One region of the Neptunicella sp. genome, then DNA from elsewhere that is predicted to be linked to it. Evidence: predicted binding sites of a transcription regulator. Region 1 holds the regulator's gene; the other holds the start of a gene.
What was found. Region 1 encodes NrdR, which represses ribonucleotide reductase genes. Its sites were predicted from a motif close to AAACACNANATNTNGTGTTT; they were not measured.
Positions count from the first base shown of each region.

Region 2: the regulator NrdR is predicted to act here: its motif matches at 2,687-2,706, upstream of nrdG (anaerobic ribonucleoside-triphosphate reductase activating protein).

Region 1 covers NZ_JBLWWF010000021.1:3,939-8,439, forward strand. The annotation lists gene ACTD55_RS15585 (aldo/keto reductase) at 1-576, shown strand, start outside; gene ACTD55_RS15590 (ion transporter) at 715-1,518, shown strand; gene ACTD55_RS15595 (DUF6265 family protein) at 1,515-1,970, opposite strand; gene nrdR (transcriptional regulator NrdR) at 2,066-2,515, shown strand; gene ribD (bifunctional diaminohydroxyphosphoribosylaminopyrimidine deaminase/5-amino-6-(5-phosphoribosylamino)uracil reductase RibD) at 2,518-3,645, shown strand; gene ACTD55_RS15610 (riboflavin synthase) at 3,652-4,314, shown strand; gene ribBA (bifunctional 3,4-dihydroxy-2-butanone-4-phosphate synthase/GTP cyclohydrolase II) at 4,362-4,501, shown strand, end outside.
Region 2 covers NZ_JBLWWF010000005.1:101,060-105,560, reverse strand. The annotation lists gene narH (nitrate reductase subunit beta) at 1-98, shown strand, start outside; gene narJ (nitrate reductase molybdenum cofactor assembly chaperone) at 104-853, shown strand; gene narI (respiratory nitrate reductase subunit gamma) at 865-1,554, shown strand; gene ACTD55_RS05495 (peptidylprolyl isomerase) at 1,665-2,426, shown strand; gene nrdG (anaerobic ribonucleoside-triphosphate reductase activating protein) at 2,738-3,190, shown strand; gene nrdD (anaerobic ribonucleoside-triphosphate reductase) at 3,209-4,501, shown strand, end outside.

The DNA.
Region 1 (4,501 bases):
CTGCGTAATTTAAAGCAGCAAGGATTAATTCAGCATTTTGGTGCCAGTGTGGAAACTGTTGAAGAAGGACTGATTTGTCTCGAACAGCAGGGGTTATTGTCGTTGCAGGTTATTTTTAATCTGTACCGTCAAAAATTGGTTAAAGAGCTGCTGCCGCAAGCTAAAGACAAAGGGGTGGGTATTATTGTTCGCTTACCGCTGGCCAGCGGTTTATTAAGTGGTAAATTCACTACCGATACTCGCTTTCATGAGTCTGATCATCGTAATTTCAACCAGAATGGTGAATGTTTTAACGTGGGTGAGACTTTTGCTGGTTTACCGTTTAATAAAGGCGTAGAGCTGACCGAACAACTCAAACAATACGCGCCTGCCGGAGTCAGTATGGCGCAATTGGCGTTACGTTGGATCCTTGATCATGATGCGGTATCTACCATTATTCCCGGTGCCAGTTCAGCGGATCAGGCACAAGCCAATGCCGCTATTTCAGCGTTACCTCCATTGAGTGATGAATTGCATCTGGCGTTAAGTGATTTTTATCATGCCCAAGTGCACCAGCATATACGCGGTCAGTATTAATCCCGTCGGCCCAATGCCGATTGATTGATCCCGAAATCGCCACATAGTTGATTATGTGGCGATTTTTTATTGCAGCCCGTTTAAATTTAATTAAATTACCCCATTTAGCCCTTACTTATTTCGCTCAGACTATTCCGAATGTATCAAACCATCCAAAACCAGTTATTAAAGCTTAAAAATAACCGCATTTTTGAATTATTTGTGGTGTCAGTCATTATCGTGTCGGCGCTGGAAATTGGCGCTAAAACCTATGATCTGCCGCCAATTGCGGCCACGATGACGTATTTTCTGGATTTGTTTATTACGGTCTTTTTTCTGTTTGAAATCAGCGTGCGTTTTATTGCCGAACCGAATAAACGGGCCTTTTTTAAATCGGGTTGGAATATCTTTGATACCTTGGTGGTACTCGTTAGCTTAATTCCCATTCAAGATACCGAAATGGCGCTATTGGCGCGGTTGGTGCGAGTCTTTCGGGTGTTGCGAATGGTGTCAATTATCCCTGAACTGCGTATTTTGATTAACTCATTGCTCAGAGCGCTGCCACAGTTAGGTTATGTGGTGTTACTGATGTTTATTATTTTTTATATGTACGCTGCTGTGGGCAGTTTCTTGTTTAAAGACATCAATAACGATTTATGGGGCAATATTGCCATTTCGATGCTGACCTTATTCCGGGTAATGACCTTTGAGGACTGGACCGATATTCAATACGAAACCATGGATGTTTATCCATTTAGCTGGATTTATTACCTGACGTTTATCTTTTTCACGGCATTTGCTTTTTTAAATATGGTGATTGGCATCGTGGTTAATGTCATGGAACAAGAGCATGCTAAAGCCAGACAGGCTAGTGATACTGAGCCTAGTATAAGTGAGTTACAGCGGGAAATTCTTGAGTTAAAAGCGATGGTACGCGGTTTAGCAGACAAAAAGAGTGATTAAGATTGTTTTATCAACGTCAGACTAAACCCTTTACCGTTGTTATCCCGCACATCGACTTGCAGTTCAGATGCGGAGATTAAGCGATATTCAATCTGATTCGGAAAGTCGTGGTCAGGATTGTCAAATCGTACTTGATGGTCACTACACTGAGTCAGTTTAAACGCGATGGGCAGCGGATTATGCTTTACCTTGGCGAGGTAAAATAGTTCACCATTCATCGACAGCAGACGCAAACTTTCCTGCGCAACGTTTTTGCCATCTTTTATGGTGCTTCCAGTACCTTCAAATGTGTCGGCTGAAAGTTGCTGCCACACCTCGTTAATTTGCGTCTTTTGACCTTGGGTAGACCAGTAACCAACCAGCCATTGATAGTGATTGGCTTGATGACAATCAGCCAGCGCTATTGGAAAATAAAAACTTAACACTACATATGAAACTAAGGTGTGTCGCATAACTAACTCGTTAATGAAGCTGTTGCTTGGCGGCTTTTTTTGATAGCTTAGCGGCAATTTAATAACTTACCAGCCAATTAGGTTGAGATCCTGCTATGTTTTGTCCATTTTGTTCGGCTCAGGAAACCAAAGTCATTGACTCCAGATTAGTGGCGGAGGGACATCAGGTACGTAGACGCCGTGAATGCATTAGTTGCCATGAGCGATTTACCACTTTTGAAACGGCGGAACTTGTCCTGCCTCGCGTTGTGAAGCGGGATGGTTCACGGGAACCCTACAATGAAGACAAGCTACGTGCGGGTCTGCAAAGAGCATTGGAAAAACGCCCGGTGGATACCGAAAAAGTCGAAGAATGCATCAACCGGATTAAGTCTGCGTTGCGTGCTACCGGTGAACGGGAAGTCAGCAGCGAGCTAGTCGGCAACCTGATCATGGATGGTTTGAAAGAGCTGGATAAAGTCGCTTATGTCCGTTTTGCCTCGGTGTATCGCTCCTTTGAAGATATTCGTGAGTTTGGGGAAGAAATCGCCCGTTTAGGAGACTGACATTGTCATCATTTAGTGTGCAAGACTACCGCATGATGAATCTGGCACTGCAGCAAGCCGCGCAAGGTGCCTATACCACTTCTCCTAATCCGATGGTGGGCTGTGTAATTGTTAGTCCAGCAGGCGATATTGTCGGTCAGGGTTGGCATCAGCAAGCCGGAACGCCTCACGCCGAAGTCCACGCCTTGCAACAAGCCGGTGAAAAAGCCACTGGAGCGACCGCGTACGTCACACTTGAGCCATGCAGTCATTATGGGCGCACACCGCCTTGCGCTAATGCGTTAATCAAAGCCGGTATTAAAAAAGTGATTTGTGCCATGGTGGATCCCAATCCACAAGTATCAGGGCGCGGCCTTGAGTTACTTGCGGCAGCGGGGATCGAAACCGCCTATGGATTGCTGGAACCACAAGCCTTGGAACTGAATCGAGGTTTTGTGAAAAGAATGCAACAGGGTAAACCTTTTGTAACGCTAAAAATGGCCGCCAGTGTGGACGGAAAAACCGCGCTACAGAATGGTCAAAGTCAATGGATCACCGGTCCCGCAGCACGTCAGGATGTACAACATTATCGAGCTCGATATTGCGCTATTTTAACGGGTTCCGGTACCGTATTGGCTGATGATCCGTTACTCAATGTGCGTTTGGAGGACATCAGTCAGCCAGTCACTTATTTAGATTCGGGCAAAGTTCGCCAACCCTTGCGCGTTATTGTGGACAGCGACAATAAAGTGTCCAGTCAACATCGCATTGTTAATCAAGGTGACGCGGTGTTATTAGCCAATAAAACCCGTAATAGCCAACCTTTTGGCGACAATGTCAGCCAATGGCAAGGCCCGGAAAACTTGCTGGGTAAAATCGATCTTGATGTATTGTTAAGTCATTTAGGTCAATCAGACATTAATTCAGTGTGGGTAGAGGCGGGGGCCGGTCTTGCCGGTGCATTGCTGGAAGCCAAGCTAGTGGATGAAATAATACTCTATATCGCCCCTAAAATTATGGGTGACAAGAGCCGTAATTTATTAAATTTGCCATTGTTTGAACGCATGCAGCAAGCGATTGAGTTACAATGGCAAGATGTTCGACAGGTTGGTGATGATTTAAAAATTGTTGCTAAGCCGATTTATCAATAGGTTTTTATGTTTACAGGAATTATCGCCGCTACCGGTAAAATTGAGAGTTTACAAAATAATGGCACGGATGTTCGATTACGGGTCAATGTGGGTAAACTGGATATGGCCGATGTGGCCTTAGGCGACAGTATTGCTACCAACGGGGTATGTTTGACTGTGGTTGAGTTTGACTCACAGCATTTTAGTGCCGATGTCTCATCGGAAACAATAACCCGAAGTGGTTTTGCCCATTATGCCAACGGTCAGGGGGTTAATCTGGAAAAGGCCATGTTACCGACCTCACGTTTTGGTGGCCACATTGTCAGTGGACACGTCGATGGTGTCGGTGAGGTGAAAAGTATTGATGACAAAGGTAAAGCTGTTGAAATATGGATTAATGCCCCCACTAACTTGGCCAGATACATTGCCGAAAAAGGGTCGATAACGGTCGATGGTGTCAGTTTGACGGTTAATCAAGTGGATGGTGCGGCATTTCGGCTCACCCTTGTACCGCACACCATGCAAGAAACCATTATTGGTAGTTATCAGCCCGGCAGCAAAGTGAACCTTGAAGTTGACGTTATCGCCCGTTATCTGGAACGTCTGATGCTAGGCGACAAGGCTGCTGAATCGACGGCGAAAAATGATATTAGCTTAGCCTTTTTGGCCGAACACGGTTATTTAAAATAAAAGCTATCTAAAATAATAATTACCTACAGTAAAGGTCATATAACACTATGCTCAATACCACCGCAGAGATCCTGGAAGATATTCGTCAGGGGAAAATGGTTATTTTGATGGATGATGAAGATCGCGAGAACGAAGGCGATCTTATCATGGCGGCTGAACATGTTACTCCGCAAGCGATTAATTTTAT
Region 2 (4,501 bases), on a different contig from region 1:
TTGGTAATGGTTGTGGTGACGGCAACAATAACGTCAACTTGTTTGGCACCAAAGCCAAAGGAGTACGTCAAGTCATTCCTGTAGAGATTAAGGAGTAATAACAATGAAAATTTTACAACTACTCTCATTGTTACTGGATTATCCATTGCAGACTTTAGTAGATGCTAAAGATGATTTATTGCTTGTGGTTGACTCTTCCACCATTGATGCTGGAGATAAAGCGGCGATAAATCAGTTTATTCATGCTCGTTGCGAAAGTGACTTAATGGACTGGCAATCGGACTATGACGGATTATTCGAACGAGGGCGCTCACTCTCGTTACTCATCTTTGAACATATTCATGGTGAATCCAGAGATCGCGGGCAGGCGATGGTCAATTTGGTTAATCAATACAAACAAGCCGGTCTGGAATTGGGAGTTAAAGAGTTGCCTGATTATTTGCCACTGTATATGGAATTCTTGTCCACTCAGGGAGAACAAAATACTCAGATAGGTCTGGAAGAAATAGCACCGGTATTGGCAGTACTGGCTTGCCGTGCGGATCAACGAAAAACAGATTATGCGGTAATTTTCCATATCCTATTGAAGTTATCTCGTGCTGAAGTCGATTTGGCTGATATTAGAGATCAGATCAGCAATGAAAAGCGAGATGACACGGCTAAAGAACTTGACAAGGTGTGGGAAGAGGAAATGGTGACCTTTATGGGAAATGATCAGGCTGATACGGGATGCGGTAGTGGAAACCGGCCCTCGGAACAGCAACGTCGGGATCACTTTATTCCACTCAATAATGAATTGCAGAATAACAGTGGTAGTAAGCTATTTGCCGCTGCTACAGCCAAACGCGTTTAAGGAGCATTCATATGGCACACTTTAATACCTTTGCTTTTGGCATATATCCTTATATTGCTATGGCAATCATGTTTATTGGCAGTTGGATCCGTTATGACCGTGAACAATACACTTGGAAAAGTAGTTCGAGTCAGTTACTCGAAAGTAAGCAACTAAAAAGAGGGAGCATCCCTTTTCATATTGGTATATTAGGTATTTTTTTCGGCCATTTATTTGGTTTATTAACACCACTTGAGATATGGCATTTACTGGGGATCACACCCCAAATGAAACAGATTATCGCGATCGGTGCCGGGGGATTATTTGGATTAATCTGCTTTTATGGCTTAACCATTCTGATTAAGCGGCGTTTATTTAATCCACGCATCAGGGCAACCAGTACTCCAATGGATATTGCGATTCTATTTTTACTCTATGCGCAGTTAATTTTAGGACTGTTTTCGATCACGGTTTCTCTTGGCCATTTGAATGGTGCAGAAATGATGAAATTGATGATGTGGGCACAAAATATTATGACGTTTAATAGCAATGTTGCTGTGACAGCAATCAACGACGTGCACTGGATTTTCAAAATGCATGTGTTTCTGGGAATGACATTATTTGTCGCTTTCCCATTTAGTCGCTTAGTACACATGCTCAGCGCACCTGTCCAGTATGTACGCCGACAACATCAAATAGTACGTCAACGGTTTGTTCGTTAGCAGAACAAGTATGATCTTTTGTTGCAGGGCGTTTCTGGTAACAAGAAACGCCCTGCCAATGGTTATCGCATTATATTCCCAACCGATTTTAACCTTTTTATGAGGTCAACATGATACAGGTCAATCAAACCACGATAAGTGAACAGGCGGTCATGGCTGAAGTACAGTATCACCCGGCATCCACTAAACGCTCCGCAACTTTAAAAGCAGCAGAGTCGCTGATTATTGGTGAAATATTACGTCAGCGAGCAAAAGTGCTGGGGTTAGTGACATCATTACGCTCTGCTAGCGAGGAACAGCTTTTTGATGAACTCATTAGCCATGAAGTCTCGATTCCAACCGCGACAACAAAGGAATGCGAGCAATATTACAAACAAAATCCTAATCGCTTTGAGAGCTCACCCTTACTCGAAGTGAGTCACATTCTGTTGGCGGCATCCCCGGACGATGGCAAAGCTCGTATTGAAGCCAAAACGCTATCAGAAGACATAATAGAGCAATTACAGCAAGGGAGTAATTTTGCGGATTTAGCGCGTCGATATTCCGCTTGTCCGTCAAAACAGACACAAGGAAGCTTGGGGCAGATTAGCCGAGGGCAGACTGTTGCTGAATTCGAGCGACAAATTTTTACAGCAGAGCCAGGCTTGATGCCTCAAGGTATAGAAAGTCGATACGGTATTCATGTGGTTTATATTCATCGGAAAATCGCTGGGCAGATATTACCTTTTGATACAGTTAAATTGCGTATTACTGAGTATTTAAACGAAAAAGTGCGCCGTAAAGCGGTTGCCCAATATATCCATAGGCTAATCACAGAGGCCGATATACAAGGTTATGATTTCAATCTGTCAGATTCACCATTGATGCAATAATAAACAGCGTTACCCTATCCGAACATGAGATTCTGCCGTTAGATATGCTTGAGCGTTTTTATCCAAACATGTCCTGAAAAAGGATAGCAAACCCAACCAACTGGCTAGTATTGCCAGTTTTATCACGCCCCTGACTCTCAGGGGCTTTTTTTGATACCACCGATGGGGTAAGTCATGCCCGAACGATGCGCTCTGCATCCATATCCAAGTCGAAGCAAACAAAAACCGTGTAGATCTATCTACTGTAGGGCGTTAAGCTGAAACACAATATATAGTCATATTTTACAACAGAGACACAATATAGAGTATTTATGTTGAATTTCACAACAGAGCAAATTGTATTTCAGGAAGTACCGGATGAAGTTTCTCTGGCTTATACCATTAGTGGTTGTCCATTAGGTTGTAAAGGATGTCACAGTGCTGATAGTTGGCAAAGACAAAGTGGAAAAAGCCTAACCCGGGACTACTTTTACCAGCGACTAAAAACCTACCAAGGCCTGATAAGTTGTGTATTATTTTTGGGGGGGGAGTGGCAAGCCGATAAATTACTGTCTCTATTAAAACTGGCCAAAAGTCAAAAACTACACACCTGTCTGTATTCCGGGTTGGATAATATACCAGTCCAATTAAAAGCCGAATTAACTTACCTAAAGACCGGGCGCTGGAATGCGGAGCTCGGTGGTCTTGATAGTCCAATTACTAACCAGCGATTTTTTGATTTACGTACAGGCGAGTGCCTGAATTATCGTTTTGTTCGAACATAACCAAGTGAGAGAAAAATAATGCAAACCCTAAACCACCAACAACTGCAGCACAAAATAAACTTTATTGAACAATACCTGCATGCAGAAAATGCGGCTGATGGTTCTAAAATGGATGCCAATGCCAACGTAACACAAAAAAACATTGCTACACTGGAAGCAGAGCTTATGAAGGATCAGTTTATCCAGGTTAATCGAGCATTAGTGAGTAGCAAAATAAGTGAACTATTCGATACTGAACTGGCGGCAGAATATTTACGACAAATTGAGCAGCATGAAATTTATGTACATGACGAAACCAGTTTAAAACCTTATTGTGTCTCGCTGACAATGTATCCTTTCTTGCGTGATGGCTTAACAAAACTGGGAGGTGAATCCAAAGCGCCTAAACATCTGGAATCCTTTTGTGGTTGTTTCGTCAATTTTGTTTTTGCTGTGAGCAGCCAGTTTGCCGGTGCAGTAGCAACTGTAGAGTTTCTTACCTATTTTGATTATTTTGCCAGAAAAGATTACGGTAATGACTACCTTAATACCCATACTAAACAAATAAACAATCATCTTCAGCACGTTGTTTATGCGCTCAATCAACCGGCGGCCGCACGGGGATATCAAAGCGTATTCTGGAATATCTCGATATATGACCAACATTATTTTGATAGCATGTTCGGACAGTTTGTATTTCCTGATTTTGTTAAGCCTCAATGGCAATCTGTTTCAGCACTCCAAGCCCACTTTATGAATTGGTTTAACCAGGAGCGGGAAAAAACAATATTGACATTCCCCGTAGTGACCGTCGCCATGCTAACTGAAAATGGACATTGTAAGGATGAACAGTTTGCCGATGAAATTGCTACTCAATTGGCCCGGGGAAACTCGTTTTTTGTCTACCAATCAGATAATGCCGATTCTCTCGCTTCATGCTGTCGTTTGCGTAGCGAAATCAGTGATAATACCTTTTCTTATTCTTTGGGGGCTGGAGGTGTGGCTACCGGATCGATTAATGTGATTACCATCAACATGAATCGCCTGGTTCAAGATGGACGGGATTTGGCCCAAGAGATCGACAAAATTCACAAGTATCAGGTTGCTTATCGCAAGTTAATGGAAGAATACCAAGCTGCTGGTTTGCTGACTGTTTACGATGCCGGTTTTATTTCACTGGATAAACAATTTTTAACTATAGGTATTAATGGCATGGTTGAAGCAGCTGAATCACATGGGATCGCTGCAACCAATAATGTTGAATACATTAATTTTGTTCAGAAGCATCTAAAAGTTATTTATGATGCGAATAAAACAGCTAAAGCCAAATAC